Regions from separate parts of the Cohnella yongneupensis genome, predicted to be linked through region 2. Evidence: predicted binding sites of a transcription regulator. Region 2 holds the regulator's gene; each other region holds the start of a gene.
The links. Region 2 encodes LexA, which represses DNA repair genes until DNA is damaged. Its sites were predicted from a motif close to CGAACATATGTTCG; they were not measured.

Region 1 (5,267 bases), on a different contig from region 2:
CGTTGGACCGTATTGGCAAGCCAAAACGTCGAATTATGCGGATGAAAGTCAAAAACAGCGTAATTGTGTATTCAAGCGGAACAATTTACATATAAAGATAGCCGCCGATCGTTCGTGCGCTTAATCGAACGATTCGTCCACATCGTTCCACTCCGCGTCATCCTCGTTCGAGGAGTCGTTGGACTCCGCCGCCGCCTGTTGTACCGCCGTCCTAACGACAGAGCCGGTATAGCCGCGCCGCATAAGCATCGCCATCAGCTTCTGCTTGCGTTCCCTGTCGTTGCCTTTAACGGTCGGCCACTTCTTGCGCGCCAGCGCGAGCGCCGATTGCTCCTCGATGCCCGGCTCCAGCTCGCCGATCGCCTGGTCGATCTCCGGACGGCTTACACCTCGTTGCATTAATTCCTGCCGAATGAGCATTCTCCCTTTGCGCTGGTTAACCGCGCGCTGTTCCGTAAACCTGCGCGCGAACGCGGAGTCGTCTACCATTCGGTTCGCTTGCAGGCGTTCGACGCAACCGGCGATCGCTTCTTGCGAAAACTCTTTGCGCTTAAGCGCCCTCTCGAGCTCCGCCGTCGTACGGGCTTTGCGCTCCAACATAGCGAGCGCCGAGCGGTATGCCTCTTCCTTCTGCTCTTGCTGCAGCAGCTTAGCGTACTCTTCCGCAGAGAGAAGCTTTCCCTTCAGCAATCGCCAACTCACGAGCGTATCTTCATGCACCGTCAGCACCGCTTCTCCGGGCTCCGCCGCCGTCTGCGCGTGGGCAATCAGCGCATCCACTTCGTCTTTCCAAGAGCCGACGGACGGTTCGAGCGTCTCGGCTCTCGGCGAATCAATCAAATCGTATAATCCCAGTCCATCGGGATCATCTTCCGCCGCGTACTGTAATTGTAGCGTAATCCGGTACATCGACGAGCGTCGTAGATGCGCCTCTACGGAAATGATCTTAGCGCCTATGACGGGACGCGCGTCTTGCTCGGTGCCGTTTCGCTGCTCATAAGAAGGTTGTCCGCCGTACTTCTTTCGCCCCGAACGATTAAACATTAACGTCGTCCCCGCCCTTCAATCGATAGTCAGAAAAAACAAATAGCGGCACGTTGGCCGCTAGCTGTTCCGATTACGTAATGAATCATTTGATTGCTTTAGTCTTCTGCGAACTCCGTATCGTCCTCGTCCTCGACGCTTGCCGCGGAAGCAGCCTTAGCCTTAGCCGCCGAATTGAGCAGAAGCTCACGGATTTGAGTCTCGATCTTCAAAGAAATATCCGGATGATCCTTCAGATATTGTTTCGCATTCTCGCGACCTTGTCCAAGTCGCTCGCCGCTGAAGGAGAACCAAGCGCCGCTCTTCTGCACGATGTCTTGCTCCGCGCCGATATCGATGATGCTGCCTTCCTTGGAGATGCCTTCACCATACATAATGTCGACGTCCGCTTGCTTGAACGGAGGCGCGACTTTATTCTTTACGATCTTGATCTTCGTACGGTTACCGACGATGTCGTTACCTTGCTTGATCGATTCCACGCGGCGAACGTCAATACGTACGCTGGCATAGAACTTGAGCGCACGGCCGCCTGGCGTTGTCTCCGGATTGCCGAACATGACGCCGATTTTCTCCCGCAGCTGGTTAATGAAGATCGCGATCGACTTCGACTTGCTGACTGCGCCGGACAGCTTGCGCATAGCCTGGGACATCAGACGCGCTTGAAGACCGACGAACGAATCTCCCATGTCGCCTTCGATCTCGGCTTTCGGCACGAGTGCGGCTACCGAGTCGACGACTATAATATCTACGGCGCCGCTGCGTACGAGCGCTTCCGCAATTTCGAGTGCTTGCTCGCCTGTATCCGGCTGCGAAAGCAACAACTCATCGATATTAACGCCAAGATTTCTTGCATAGACCGGGTCAAGGGCATGCTCCGCGTCGATGAAAGCCGCTTGGCCGCCATTACGTTGAACTTCCGCGATCGCATGCAACGCGACCGTCGTCTTACCGGAAGATTCCGGTCCGTATACTTCTATAATTCGGCCGCGGGGATATCCGCCGATTCCGAGGGCGATATCTAGTGCCAATACGCCGCTTGAGGACGTCTCTACTAGCATATTTGCGCTTTCGCCAAGCTTCATGATCGAACCTTTACCGAACTGCTTCTCAATCTGGCGCAAAGCCATGTCTAATGCGGCGCGACGATCTGACAACACACCCACATCCTTATCCTTTTAATAGTTTAATCATAACGCGTTTATAGTCATTTGCCAAGCATTTTAAGAACATTTGTTCGATTTTAATTCAATAAAAAAACCGAAGCAAAGTATTCTTCGCTCCGGTTCTTCCGAAACTTTCATTAAAACTTTAACATACGCTTCAAAAGTTGACAAGCTTCGACGAATAGTCAATTTTGACAGATTTGTGAACTCGGAGGCACTGCGGTCGAGGCGCGCAAGAATGGATCGCGTAACGATCCGCAACGCCGCCGCTCATCCCCGCCCGGTCAACGCCAGCCAGAGCATATACAGCGCCCGCTTCGACGCGCGCAGCCGGATGCCCTGACGGTCGCCGGACAGCTGCAGCTGCGTCACCCGCGTCTCCTTGCCCCGCTCCGCGAGTCCAAGGAACACGAGCCCCACCGGCTTGCCCTCCGAGGCCGCCGGCCCGGCCACGCCGGTAACGGACACGGCAAAGTCCGCGTCCGCCAATGCCAACGCGCCTTCGGCCATCGCCGAAGCCGTCTGGGCGCTAACCGCGCCTGGCGCATCCGCGCCCTCCAGCAGAGGCAAAGGCACGCCAAGCGCCCGATGCTTCAGCAGGTTGCTATAGCTGACGACCCCCCCGCGGAACGCGTCCGCGCTCCCGGGAACGGTCGTCAGCATCGCCGCAACCATGCCTCCCGTGCAGCTCTCGGCAAGCGTCACCATGCGCCGCTGAGACGTCAGCAACCGGATGACCGCGGTTTCGATCGGAATATCTTCCTCCGCATACAAATGCATAGGCGTACGGCTCCGAATTTCCATCAAAGTCGGTTCCAGCTTGCGCGCCGCTTCCTCCGCGTTCGCGGCCTTCGTGGACACGCGAATCGTGACTTCGCCTTCCGCGGCGTACGGCGCGATCGTAGGATCCGATTGCTCGCGAATAAGATCGATCAATAAGTCCTCCAAGCCCGACTCGCCGATCCCGGCGAACTTCAACATTACGGAATGCAACGAATCCGCTTCGCCCATGATCGATTTCAGCCAAGCGGTTCCGTCGTTCGCGAACATCGGCTTCATCTCGCGAGGAGGTCCCGGCAAGAGCAAATAATGCGTACCGTCCACGCTAAGCGCGTTGCCGACCGCTAATCCCGTATCGTTGCGCAGCGGTGTCGCTCCGTCCACGAGCAGCGCCTGCCGCCGGTTGCTCTCTACGAAAGCGCCCCCGCGACCGGCGAACATCGCCGTGATTTTGCTCATCGTCGGCTCGTGCAACGCGACTTCCCGGCCTAGGTAATCCGCCAGCGCATCGCGCGTCAAATCGTCCATCGTCGGTCCTAGTCCGCCCGTGAACACGAGCAAGTCCGCCCGTTCCCTGCCAATCTTAATCGCCTGAATGAGGCGGTCCTTGTTGTCTCCCACCACGGTCTGGTAATAAACATCAATGCCCAGCTCTGCCAACCCTCTCGACAGATACTGGGCGTTAGTGTTTACGATCTGACCGAGGAGCAGTTCCGTGCCGACGGCAATGATCTCTGCTCTCATGCGTTCAATCGCACCTCTTTGTTTGTTACGGCACGACGATTAGTCGACCGGAATCAAGTTTTTGTTTTTCATGAAATAGTCGACCCCGGAATAGACGGTAATGATGACCGCAGCCCATATCGTAACGACATCCGCCCGCAGTTCAATGAAGTTGAACGGGAAATTGTTAAGCAAAATGACGATGACCATCGTAATTTGAATGGCCGTTTTCCATTTGCCCCATTTGCTCGCGGCCAGAACGGCGCCTTCAAGCAGCGCGACCTGCCGAAGTCCGGTTACGGCCCATTCGCGACTAATGATAACAATCGCTACCCAAGCGTCGAGCTTGTTGATTTCCACGAGCGAGATAAGGACGGCCGCGATGAGCAGCTTATCCGCGAGCGGATCGAGCAGCTTTCCTAAATTGGTTACGATTTTGCGTTTGCGCGCGATGTAGCCGTCCAAACCGTCGGTGCTTGCAGCGATGATGAACAGCAGCAACGCGAACACTTGGTTCCACGATATCGAATAATTGCCGATCGTCAAATCGTTCACGTCTAGCTTGACGAGCAAGAAGAACGTCATGATCGGTACTAAGAATATGCGTGCCAGCGTTATTCGGTTGGCGAGGTTCATGCGATTCCCTCCCCTGAAAGATCATATTCGTAGGCATGCGTAATACGAACTTGGCGAATTTCGCCGATATCCGTGCGAATGCCGGATATGTATACTTCGCCGTCGACTTCCGGAGCGTCGAATTGACTGCGTCCGATATAGACGTCGCTTCGGCCGTCGTAACGTTCGACGAGCACGTCGAGCGTGCGTCCGACGTACTTGGCGCTATTGTGCTGCGCGACTTCGCGCTGAACTTCCATAAGCGTATGCGCGCGATGCTGCTTCACTTCGTCGGACAGCTGATCCGGCAACCTGTTCGCCGGCGTGTCTTCCTCTTGCGAATAAGCGAACACGCCGAGACGGTCGAACTTCATCTCCCGCACGAAAGCGCACAGCTTCTCGAATTCCTCTTCGGTCTCGCCGGGAAAGCCGACGATCATCGACGTGCGAAGCGCGACGTCTGGAATGCGCGAGCGAATGCGTCCGACTAACTCGCGAACGTCGCGTTGGCGGCCCGGACGGCGCATCCGTTTCAAGATCGCGTCCTCGCTATGCTGGAGCGGCATATCGATATATTTGCATATTTTCGGATTCGATGCGATCGTCTCGATAAGCTCGTCCGTGAAAAATCCGGGATAAGCATAATGCAACCGAACCCAAGCGATGCCCGGCACTTCGCTTACGCGATTCATGAGCTCCGGCAACTTAAAGCCTTCATAGAGATCCGTGCCGTAATTCGTGGAATCTTGCGCGATCAGGCTGATTTCCTTCACGCCTTGAGCCGCGAGCTGGCGCACTTCGGCGATAATGGATTCGATCGACCGGCTGCGGAACTTGCCGCGCATGATCGGAATGCTGCAGAACGTACAAGCGTTGTCGCAGCCTTCGGCAATCTTCACGTAAGCGGTATGACGCGGAGTGGACAGAAGCCTTGGCAGCGCC
Region 2 (5,267 bases):
TGCAAATCAGGCGAGCCGTTCGTTAGTAACAATAGCTTGTAGTCTTTCCGAAGCTCGTCCAGCACGGCGAACGTCTCGTCATAAACGTACGGCAGACTGCGACGCTGCGCCGGAAAGTGCTCGGCAAGTTGCTGGCCCAGACTAGGATTATCGACGCCAAGCGCTGCCAGTCCAGCTGTCCAAGCGTTCGTCCGGTACGTCGGCGCGAGCTGCTCCAGCTTTCGGAACATCTCATGCTCGCCTTTTTTGAAATGGCCCCATAACGCTTCGAACGGGTTGATTCCGATCATTTGCGTAAAAGTGAACGTCTCGTAGGTTTCGTATAAGGCGCGCGCTTCTTTGCGCACGGATGCTTCCAATGCATGCTCGTCAAGCCCGGTCGACTCCGCGGCTAGTTTGCACGTGTTACGAAACGCTTCCGTAACGCTTCTCTCATCCCACAATAACGTATCGTCTAGATCGAATAATACGGCCTTAATCGACATCCCCAAGTTCTCCTCACTTCGTCTTCTGTTCCCACTCCACATGGTGCAGGTCTGCGTATATTTTTAGTCTCTCGGTCATCCGTTCGATCGGGAAACGGTTCATCAGCTTAGAAAATACCCAGTTACCGCCTTTGATCGTCTCGATGACGACATAGCCCGGTTGAATCGATATTTTGCGGACGTCCGTTGGACGTAATTGCTTGTAACCGGTAAACTTACGCGTCTCCAGCATGTCGCGCGTAACGGACAAATAAGGACGGCGCATAAAATAGAACAGCGCGAGCAGCATATAACACCCGATCGTCACCCAGAACAAAGTCGGATCGGTCAAGAAATCTTCCGACCAAGGTTTAGCTAACGTAACGTAGAGCGCGATCAACATGACAAGCAGGATCGGCACGACGTAATTGCGGCCTTTGAACTTGTCGACTTGCGGTGACGATGATTCGCTGATCGATTTTTTGCCGTTTTTTTTACGGCGTTTGTTAACTTGCTTTGCGTTTTTCTGAACCATGCGTTCCCATGAACGGGACATAAAGCTCCTCCTCGTCAATAACTGCTGCGGTTTGCCATCGATCTATTTAGTGAATAATCGTTGGTTTCTCATCCGTGACTTCGATTTGATCCAGCTGTTGCTTGAAGTTTTTCTTGAAATTGATCAAGTATTCCTTCCGCAGCCGATCGCGCTCGACGACTTCCGCTTCCGTTAAGCCTTCGGCTTTGCTTTTGCGCGCTAATTCATTAATACGTTGGATATGCTTCTCCATGTCGATGTCACTCCCTTCAATATACCTACTCTACTTTGACATTAACGCAGTTGCCTTGTCAAGAAAACGGCGGACGCAAAAACAGACCGGTTTCCCGGTCTGTAGAACATGCGTTCTCATGACGTGTTCTTATGTAAAGTCATACAAGCTAGCTACTTGTGAGGTGACTTAGTTCATCTAGTTACTAACTATAAATATGTGTTCGGATTTTGTTCTCATGCTGTTAAGGAAGCATCTTTGCCGGCAATACGAGCGTCTGTCCGGTGTGCAAAGAAGAGGACGCAAGTCCATTACGCTTCATAAGCACGTGAACGGCTTCGCGTGTATCCATATTGTCCTTCTTATAAGTACCCGCTAATTCCCACAGGGTGTCGCCGCTATCAACGGAGATAACAATCTCGTTCGCAGATGCCGGAGTGCCCGCTTCGCTCGATGCGAACGTATGTGCGAACGCAAAGCCGCTGAACAGGATAACAAAGGCGATCACGATAAACAAGGAGCGTGCAACGCCTAGACCGCGATGCGAACGCGTCGTTGCTGAAGCCGTTCTAACAGCGTATCTAGGCTTCAAAGGAGCCACCATCTTATGAATAGTAGAAGCAGGAGCAGAAGATCCGGATACCCATGTATGTACCATTTACGCTCACCCCAAACATTTGTTCTGGTATCAGATTAACACGAACACATGATCGTGTCAACAAATTTTGGAACATTTGTTCGGCGGAACGAATGTTTGTGCGAACTCGAGTTCTGTGTTATAATTTGTCATCATGAACTGATACATAGGGAGGGCTTGGCGTGTCCAAGATGTCCAATCGCCAAAATGCCATTTTAGAATTCATTAAGACTGAAGTTAGGGAAAAGGGTTATCCCCCGTCCGTTCGCGAAATCGGCGAAGCTGTAGGCCTCGCTTCCAGCTCCACGGTCCACGGTCACCTGGATCGCCTAGAAAAGAAAGGCTTAATCCGCCGCGACCCGACGAAGCCTCGCGCGATCGAGATTCTAGGCGATGACGAATCCATGTACGGACTAGCCTCATCCGTTCGCCAAATCCCGCTAGTCGGGAAAGTAACGGCCGGCGTGCCGATTACCGCTACGGAGAACATCGAAGAATACTTCCCGCTGCCGACGACGATGGTCGGCGATCAACCGGTATTCATGCTTTCCGTACAAGGCGATAGCATGATCGAAGCCGGTATCCACGACGGCGACTACGTTATCGTCCGCCAGCAACCGAACGCAACGAACGGCGATATCGTCGTCGCGATGACGGAAGACAATGAAGCTACGGTCAAGACGTTTTACAAGGAACGCGACCATATCCGTCTCCAACCCGAGAATGCCAGCATGTCGCCTCTTCGTTACCCGAACGTCAGCATCCTAGGTAAAGTCATCGGCCTGATTCGCTCCTTTATGTAAACATGCTTTAACTAATTAGAGGTTTCTCCATTGCCCACGTACACCGGGGCTGGGGAACCTCTTTTTTTGTGCGACAAAATGGCATTCGAGCATAAAACGTCGGTTCATGGACATTATAGGAGTTGTCTGAACATACGACAAATACACTCGACAGGAGAATTATATGCCAACGTTAAAAATCGGAATCATTCTTGGAAGCACGCGGCAAGGCCGCGTCAGCCCTCAGGTCGGCGAGTGGGTAAAGAAAATTGCCGATGGACGCAACGACGCCAATTACGAGATCGTAGATATCGCTGAATACAAGCTTCCTCTGCTTGGCGAAGCGGATGCCACGGAACAAGCTACCGCATGGAATACGAAGCTGGCAAGCTTGGACGGCTTCGTATTCGTCGTCGCGGAATATAACCACAGTATCACGGGAGCGTTGAAGAACGCGATCGATTTCGCGCGCGAAGCGTGGAACAACAAAGCCGCGGGAATCGTCAGCTATGGCTCCGTAGGTGGCGCCCGCGCTGCCGAGCATCTTCGGGGCATATTAGGGGAAGTATCGATAGCGGACGTGCGCGTCCATGTAGCGTTATCGTTGTTCACGGATTTCGAGAACGGCAGCGTGTTCAAACCAGCCGAGCTACACCTGACTAACTTGAACGGTATGCTTGACCAGGTGGTCGCTTGGAGCGGCGCGTTAAAGACACTCAGGTCTTAGTCCCGCGCATAGCTAATGTCCGTGAAGAAAACCAAACAGGATGGGTCAGCGATCGGATCGCTGTTCCATCCTGTTTTTGGTTTCCCGAACACCAACTAAAAAACCGGCCCGCGAAGGTCCGAAGACATCGCGGTGCCGGTCAGCAATACGATCTAGATTTAGAACATCGTCAAATATTGATCGCGTTCCCATTGGTGGACTTGCGTGCGGTACATGTCCCACTCGATTTCCTTGAGCTCGTAGAAGTGGCTAAGCGCGTGATCGCCGAGCGTCTCGCAGACGACGTCGTCGCGAAGCATCTCGTTGAGCGCTTCCTTCAAGTTGATCGGCAAGCTAGGAATGCCGGCGTCGATGCGCTCTTCTTCGCTCATCACGTAGATGTTGCGATCGACCGGCGGCGGGGAAGTCATTTTGTTCGCGATTCCGTCCAAGCCGGCTTTCAGCATGACGGCAAGCGCCAAGTAAGGGTTAGCCGCAGGATCCGGGTTACGCGCTTCGATGCGCGTGCTAAGGCCGCGGGATGCCGGAATCCGAATCATCGGGCTACGGTTGCTTGCGGACCATGCCACATAGCAAGGCGCTTCATAACCAGGAACAAGTCGTTTGTACGAGTTGACCGTAGGGTTAGTGATAGCCGCGAATCCGCGCGCATGTCTCAAAATACCCGCCATGTATTGTCTAGCAATCGCGCTCAATCCGAGCTTGTCGTCCGCGTCGTAGAACGCGTTCTCGTTGCCACGGAACAGCGATTGGTGACAATGCATACCGGAACCGTTCACTCCGAACAGCGGCTTCGGCATGAATGTTGCGTGTAAGCCATGTTGACGCGCGATCGTCTTAACGACGAGCTTGAACGTCTGAATTTGGTCAGCCGCTTTGATCGCATCTGCGTATTTAAAGTCGATCTCATGCTGACCTGGCGCAACTTCATGGTGGGATGCTTCGATCTCGAAGCCCATTTCCTCGAGCATGAGCACGATATCGCGTCGGCAGTTCTCGCCTAGGTCGGTCGGCGCAAGGTCGAAATATCCGCCTTGGTCGTTCAGTTCCATAGTCGGGTTACCCTTCTCGTCCGTCTGGAACAAGAAAAACTCAGGTTCAGGTCCTACGTTCATCGTCGAGAAGCCCATATCTTCAGCTTCTTGCAGCGCACGCTTCAGAATGCCGCGAGGGTCGCCCGCGAACGGAGTGCCGTCCGGCATATAGATGTCGCAAATGAGGCGAGCGACGCGATCTTGCGTTACCCAAGGGAATACGACCCACGTGCTCAAATCCGGGTACAAATACATATCGGATTCTTCGATCCGAACGTATCCTTCGATCGAGGAGCCGTCGAACATCATTTTGTTATCGAGCGCTTTGTCCAGCTGGCTTACCGGAATCTCGACGTTCTTGATCGTGCCGAGAAGGTCCGTGAATTGAAGTCTGATGAACCGTACGTTCTGTTCCTTGGCGATCCGCTTAATATCTTCGCGAGTGTAGCTCATGACAGCCTCCTAGATTGGGCATCAGCCGTTTTATTTGTTTTTGAAAAAGCGCGATAGTTCGCCTTGGATCAAAGAAACTTGACCTGGACGTTTGCCTTGCATGAGCTGTTGCTTCAGCATGCGATGCAGCTGAGAATCGGACATCTCGCGACGCTTAACTTCCGACTGCTCGTTAATAATCGTCGCATCGCTCTCGCCCTGCCCGACAGGATTCATGACTTGCTTGATTCCCGCGATATTGACGCCCTTCTCGATCAGCGATTTAATCTCCATAAGACGTTCTACGTCATTGAAAGAAAACAGCCGCTGATTGCCGTCCGTGCGAGCGGGCTGGATTAACTCATGTTGTTCGTAGTATCGGATTTGGCGGGCGGTCAGGTCGGTCAGCTTCATTACGATGCCG
Region 3 (5,267 bases), on a different contig from region 2:
GCCCGTACCGGAATATTCGCCGATTCTTGAGGACAACGGCTTGCCGTTCTTGTTCATTCCGGGTCCTAACCACAACTTCCTCAACTCGACGTTCGCCAACCAAGAGAAGCTGAAGCGTCTGGAGAAGCAACCGCTGCTCGACATGAACGCCAGCGACGCCGCGGCTTATGGGATTGCGGATGGCGACCGGGTGCGGGTATGGAACGAACGCGGCGAAATCCGCATCACGGCGAAAGTCGCCGGCAACGTCTTGCCGGGCGTCGTCGTCTGCCAAGGCCTATGGTGGGAAAGCGGCAACGACGGCGTGCAGGCAGCGAACACGCTGACATCGCAGCGCCTCGCCGACATGGGCGGCGGCGCGACGTTCTTCTCCACTCGGGTTGACGTGGAGAAGCTGTAGGGAGCGGGGTTTAACGTTATACAATCACCTTATTTCCGCCTAAGGTTGCTATCGCTTCGGAATAACGTTACGACATAACGTTACGACATAACGTATTCGCCCGACAACACGCGATTCCAAGGCCGTTTCGAGTAAATAACGTTGTACGATAACGCTAATAATGCCAACAAGACCCGCCCTCCTAGCGAGGGTGGGTCTTTCGCGTCAACTTTATGTTCGAGTATACATCCGCTTACCTCAATCCAACGGCACCAGCACGGCATGCTGAGTGACCGTGTGCAGATCGCGCCAAGTCCGGTTGAGCGGATGGTCTTCCATCAGCGCCGCCATGCCGAGCAACGGGAAAATGTCGCGAGCCGCGGCAAGCGCGGCTTTCGCCGCTTCCTGGCTGAGTCGCCCGATCTCCTGCTCGTCGGACGCGCTCAATTGACCAGCCTGGACGAACGCGGGCCACGTCGTATCCACGATGTCGTAGAATCGAGACGTCGCTTGAGCGAGTGCGCTCGTTTGCGCCTCAAGACGTCTACGCATAGCGGCAAGCCGCTCCGGCTTCGCTATCGACCATTCCGCCGCCTTTCGCTCCGTGAACTCCGCCGCCTCCTCCAAGAAGTGTCTCCCTACGCCGATACTTACGGCAGCGAACGAAGTTTGGGCGAACGGCAAGAACGGATAACGGAAGATCGGATCATCGAAGCGCGGCGTGGATAAAATATCGAACGTCCGGTCAGCGGGAACGAAAGCGTCCTTAACGACGATCGAGTGGCTATCGGTCGCGCGCATGCCGAAGGCGTTCCAATCGCGAATAATGTCCACTTGATCCGGCATGAACGCGAAGGACCGAATCGGATCCTCCGCGCTCGATTGGCCGTCAGCCCCCGCGATCCGGCAATTCGCGGTAAATACGCTAGCGAACGTCGAGCCGCTGCATGTCGACCAACGACCGCTAACGACGTAACCGCCATCGACCGGCTTGGCGATCCCGTTCGGATGTCCGCTGCCCGCAACGACGGCTTTATCGTGTCCGAACAATTCGCTTGCCCATCTCGGAGGCAGCGTCGCCGAGAAGAAGCCGCCGCCGGAACCGATCGTAACAAGCCACCCGAAGCTTCCGTCGATCCACGCTGCCGTCTCGAATACGCGGAGCGCTTCCGGCAGCGGAAGCATGAGACCGCCTAACGACTTCGGCACGAACTGCTTGAATAATTTGTTCTCGTAAATATAATCGAGCAACAGCGGATCTATCGTCCGCGCTTGCTCCATGCTAGCCGAACGCCTTCTTGCTTCCGACACGAATGAGTCGTCAAAACGCACCGTCATCCTAATTCCCCCTCGTTTTCCTAGTCTTGCGAACAAATGTTTATGATATGGACTTTTGTTTGTTCGAGGTTTACAATGAAGTCACGTAACAAGAGAAAGGAACATGCCGATGGATCGCGAAAATCAAATTCTTGCTCTCATCCGCCATAATCCGTTCATTACCCAGAACGAGATCGCGGAGAGCGTCGGCATTTCCCGTTCGGCGGTCGCCGGCCACATCGCATCGCTGACGCGCAAAGGCGTCATTCGCGGACGGGCCTACGTCACCGCGCAAGAGAACGCCGTTCTTTGCATAGGCGGCGCGAATCTCGACAGCAAGGCGACGAGCCTTAAGGCGATCCGTCCCGCCTCCTCGAATCCGGTTCAAGTCGAGTACGCTTGCGGAGGCGTTGCGCGTAACATTGCGGAGAACCTAGCGAATCTTGCCTGCGACGTGTCGTTATTGACCGTTATCGGCGACGATCAAGCCGGAGAATGGGTGCAGAGGGAAACCGCCGCCAGCGGCGTCAATACTGGACTAACTTATGTATTGCCCGGCGATAAAACCGGGTCGTACACGGCGTTGTTGGACCATACGGGCGAGATGTACGTCGCGTTCGCCGACATGAGCATCTACGATAAGTTTTCCATCCGAATGATTCAAGAGCGATGGTCGCATATCGCGGCTTCGAGGCTCGTGATCGCGGATACTAACATCCCCGCGGACTGTCTCGAGGAATTGATCAGACGTTGCAAGGATGCCGATCTGCCACTGTTCATCGATCCCGTATCGTCCAACAAAGCAGCGAAGCTTCCAGCGGATCTGACCGGCGTGACGGCCATCTTCCCGAATGCAGAGGAAGCGTTCGAGCTGTCCGGATTGACGCCGACGGATACTCCCGACTACCCTGCTCTTGCAGCTGCCATTCAGCGGCGGGGCGTCTCCCACGTGCTCATCACGCTCGGACAGCACGGCATTTTCTACGCTGGAGCCGGGCAGAGCTGGCTGCTGTCGCCTATCCCGACCGACATCGTCGATGTGACGGGCGCCGGAGACGCGTTCGTTGCCGGCGTCGCATACGGCATCCTGCATGATGTATCCTACTCGGACGCTTGCCGTTACGGCCTTGCCGCCGCGCACCTGACGCTGCGGACGAACCGCTCGGTATCGTCCGCTCTGAACGAAGACACCCTACACCATACGATCAAGGAGCGATTCGAATGAACCCCTACTTAACTTATACCGACGAAGTACGCGAGGCGCTAGCTTTGAGCAAGCCGATCGTAGCGCTGGAGACGACGATCATTTCGCACGGTATGCCATACCCGCAAAATATCGAAATGGCCCGCAAAGTCGAGGCCATCATCCGCGCCGAAGGAGCTGTTCCCGCCACTATCGGCATTATGGACGGCAAAGTGAAAATCGGACTCAACGAGCAAGAGCTCGAAGCGTTCGCCACGAACAAACACGTCGACAAAGTCAGCCGCCGCGACTTCCCGTACATGCTGTCCTCCGGCCGCATCGGAGCGACGACCGTGTCGGCGACGATGATCGGCGCGGCGCTCGCCGGCATTCATGTGTTCGCCACGGGCGGCATCGGCGGCGTTCACCGCGAAGGCGAGACGACGATGGACGTATCCGCGGACTTGACGGAACTGGCGCGCACGAACGTCGCCGTCGTCTGCGCCGGCGCCAAGTCGATTCTCGATATCGGCCGAACGCTGGAATTTCTCGAGACGCACGGCGTTCCGGTCGTCGGGTATAAGACCGACGAATTCCCGTCGTTTTACGCGCGGGAGAGCGGCTACGGCGTCGACTTCCGGCTAGACGAGCCGGCGCAAGTCGCCGATATGCTCCGCACGAAGTGGGAGCTCGGTCTGGAAGGCGGCGCGATCATCGCGAATCCGGTACCCGTGGAATCGGCGCTTAAGCAAGAGGAAATCGAAGGCGTCATTCAGCAGGCGCTTAACGAAGCGAAGGAGCAACGCATAACCGGCAAAAAGGTTACGCCGTTCCTGCTCGCTCGCATCAAGGAGCTGACCGCAGGTCGCAGCCTTGAGACTAACATCGCGCTCGTATATAACAACGCGAAAGTCGCCGCTCAACTCGCCGTCGCTCTGAAAGCCTCTAAATAATAGCTATCGACATGCGCAAGCGGTCGTCAAGCCTCCTCCTACAGAGGGAGTACCTTGACGGCCGCTTGTTTGCCGCTTAGCTGAATACCGGTTTCCTTCTTGCCGCTTGCGGCCAAATCCTTCAGCAGGCGCTCCAGCAGCTCTTTGGCTTGCGGCCCTTCCTTGCCTTGAATTTTCACGACGAATTGAACGGCGTTGCCCGTCGAGAGCAGCTTGTCCGCTTGCCTGCATTTCGTATCGTAATCGTGGTCTTCGATGCTCGCCGTCAACCGGATTTCCTTGACCTTAAGCGGCCCATCCTGCTTGCGGACGGCTTGTTTCTCTTGAGCCACTTCCTGCTTCGCCATGCCTCTGGCGACCAGCTTGCACGGAGGCGGGCTGCTGAAGAGCGACGTGCAAACGAGGTCCGCTTTAAGCTCGCGTGCCATGCGCAGCGCCTCGTCCCGCAATACGACGCCAAGATTCTCGCCGTTAAGTCCCGTCAGTGCTAGCTCGGACGCTTTAATCTTCTCGTTCATAAGGATCATGGTGATGGTTTCCTCCTCTTAGATGTTCAGGATTATTAAGTTATTAAACTACTTATGCATTTAAACATAATTTGGTATATTTGTAGGTTTTCGCGATGTTTTTGCTCGCGCTTCTCACTTATCTGAAACGAAAATAACCCGCCCAGGTCCGCACCGGTGACGGGTCATTCGTGGCTTAGCTCGGAGGTATCCCACCCAAGCGTTGTACAGGAGAACGGCTGGCGGGCCGTTCTCTTTTTTTGTAAATAATTCTATTTACATTTTATATCTTATCCATATGCCGCACAACTTAAAATTCTCCATTTCGAAGAATTATATGCCTACACCCGCTCCAACGCAAGCTCCCCCGTAACGGGGTTAGTCAGCGAGATTCGCGCCTCGAACGGCTCTTCGCCGTCTTGGCCGCCGAACTTGAGCTTGGCCGTCTTGCCCTTCTCGGCTAGACTCTTCACCATCGCATCGGTCAGCGAGCGGCCGAGGCTTTCCTTCCAGATAACGAAGCCGCAGCCGGTGCGGTAGTTGCTGCAGCCGTAGCCTTTGCGTCCCATGAACAGCTGCCCGCCGCAGCCCGGCCGAGGGCAAGCAGCGATCACGCCGGGCGAAGGCGGCGCGGCAGTTGCGGTAGCCGCCGAACCGGCAGCCTTAGCCGTTCGGGTTCCGGTGGAACGCGCGAAAGATGCGCCCGTGCCCGCCTTTGCAGACTTCGCGTCCCCTTTACCGCTCTCACCGGAAGTCTTCCCGCCTTTGCCGCCCTTGCTCCCCGCCTGCGGTTCAGCCGAGGCGAACGCGTTCTTCATCGCCGGACGTTGATCGCTGACTTTGGCGATGATTAACCGCGTAAACTTCTTCACGTTCTCCATGAACGTGTCGGCGGACGCTTGTCCGCGCGAAATTTCGTTCAATCTGCG

Region 1: the regulator LexA is predicted to act here: its motif matches at 2,268-2,281, upstream of recA (recombinase RecA).
Region 3: the regulator LexA is predicted to act here: its motif matches at 1,747-1,760, upstream of ACFPQ4_RS04700 (carbohydrate kinase).

Annotation. Positions count from the first base shown of each region.
Region 1 is NZ_JBHSNC010000057.1:583,786-589,052, reverse strand. Features, by position in the region: gene ACFPQ4_RS24190 (regulatory protein RecX) at 121-1,044, opposite strand; gene recA (recombinase RecA) at 1,143-2,198, opposite strand; gene ACFPQ4_RS24180 (competence/damage-inducible protein A) at 2,478-3,731, opposite strand; gene pgsA (CDP-diacylglycerol--glycerol-3-phosphate 3-phosphatidyltransferase) at 3,771-4,346, opposite strand; gene rimO (30S ribosomal protein S12 methylthiotransferase RimO) at 4,343-5,267, opposite strand, start outside.
Region 2 is NZ_JBHSNC010000056.1:245,151-250,417, reverse strand. Features, by position in the region: gene ACFPQ4_RS20930 (HAD family hydrolase) at 1-485, opposite strand, end outside; gene ACFPQ4_RS20925 (hypothetical protein) at 499-1,020, opposite strand; gene ACFPQ4_RS20920 (DUF896 domain-containing protein) at 1,067-1,252, opposite strand; gene yneA (cell division suppressor protein YneA) at 1,476-1,889, opposite strand; gene lexA (transcriptional repressor LexA) at 2,051-2,671, shown strand; gene ACFPQ4_RS20905 (NADPH-dependent FMN reductase) at 2,835-3,377, shown strand; gene glnA (type I glutamate--ammonia ligase) at 3,536-4,864, opposite strand; gene ACFPQ4_RS20895 (MerR family transcriptional regulator) at 4,895-5,267, opposite strand, start outside.
Region 3 is NZ_JBHSNC010000012.1:73,151-78,417, reverse strand. Features, by position in the region: gene ACFPQ4_RS04710 (molybdopterin-containing oxidoreductase family protein) at 1-400, shown strand, start outside; gene ACFPQ4_RS04705 (acyl-CoA dehydrogenase family protein) at 638-1,717, opposite strand; gene ACFPQ4_RS04700 (carbohydrate kinase) at 1,821-2,921, shown strand; gene ACFPQ4_RS04695 (pseudouridine-5'-phosphate glycosidase) at 2,918-3,832, shown strand; gene infC (translation initiation factor IF-3) at 3,871-4,359, opposite strand; gene ACFPQ4_RS04685 (type IA DNA topoisomerase) at 4,680-5,267, opposite strand, start outside.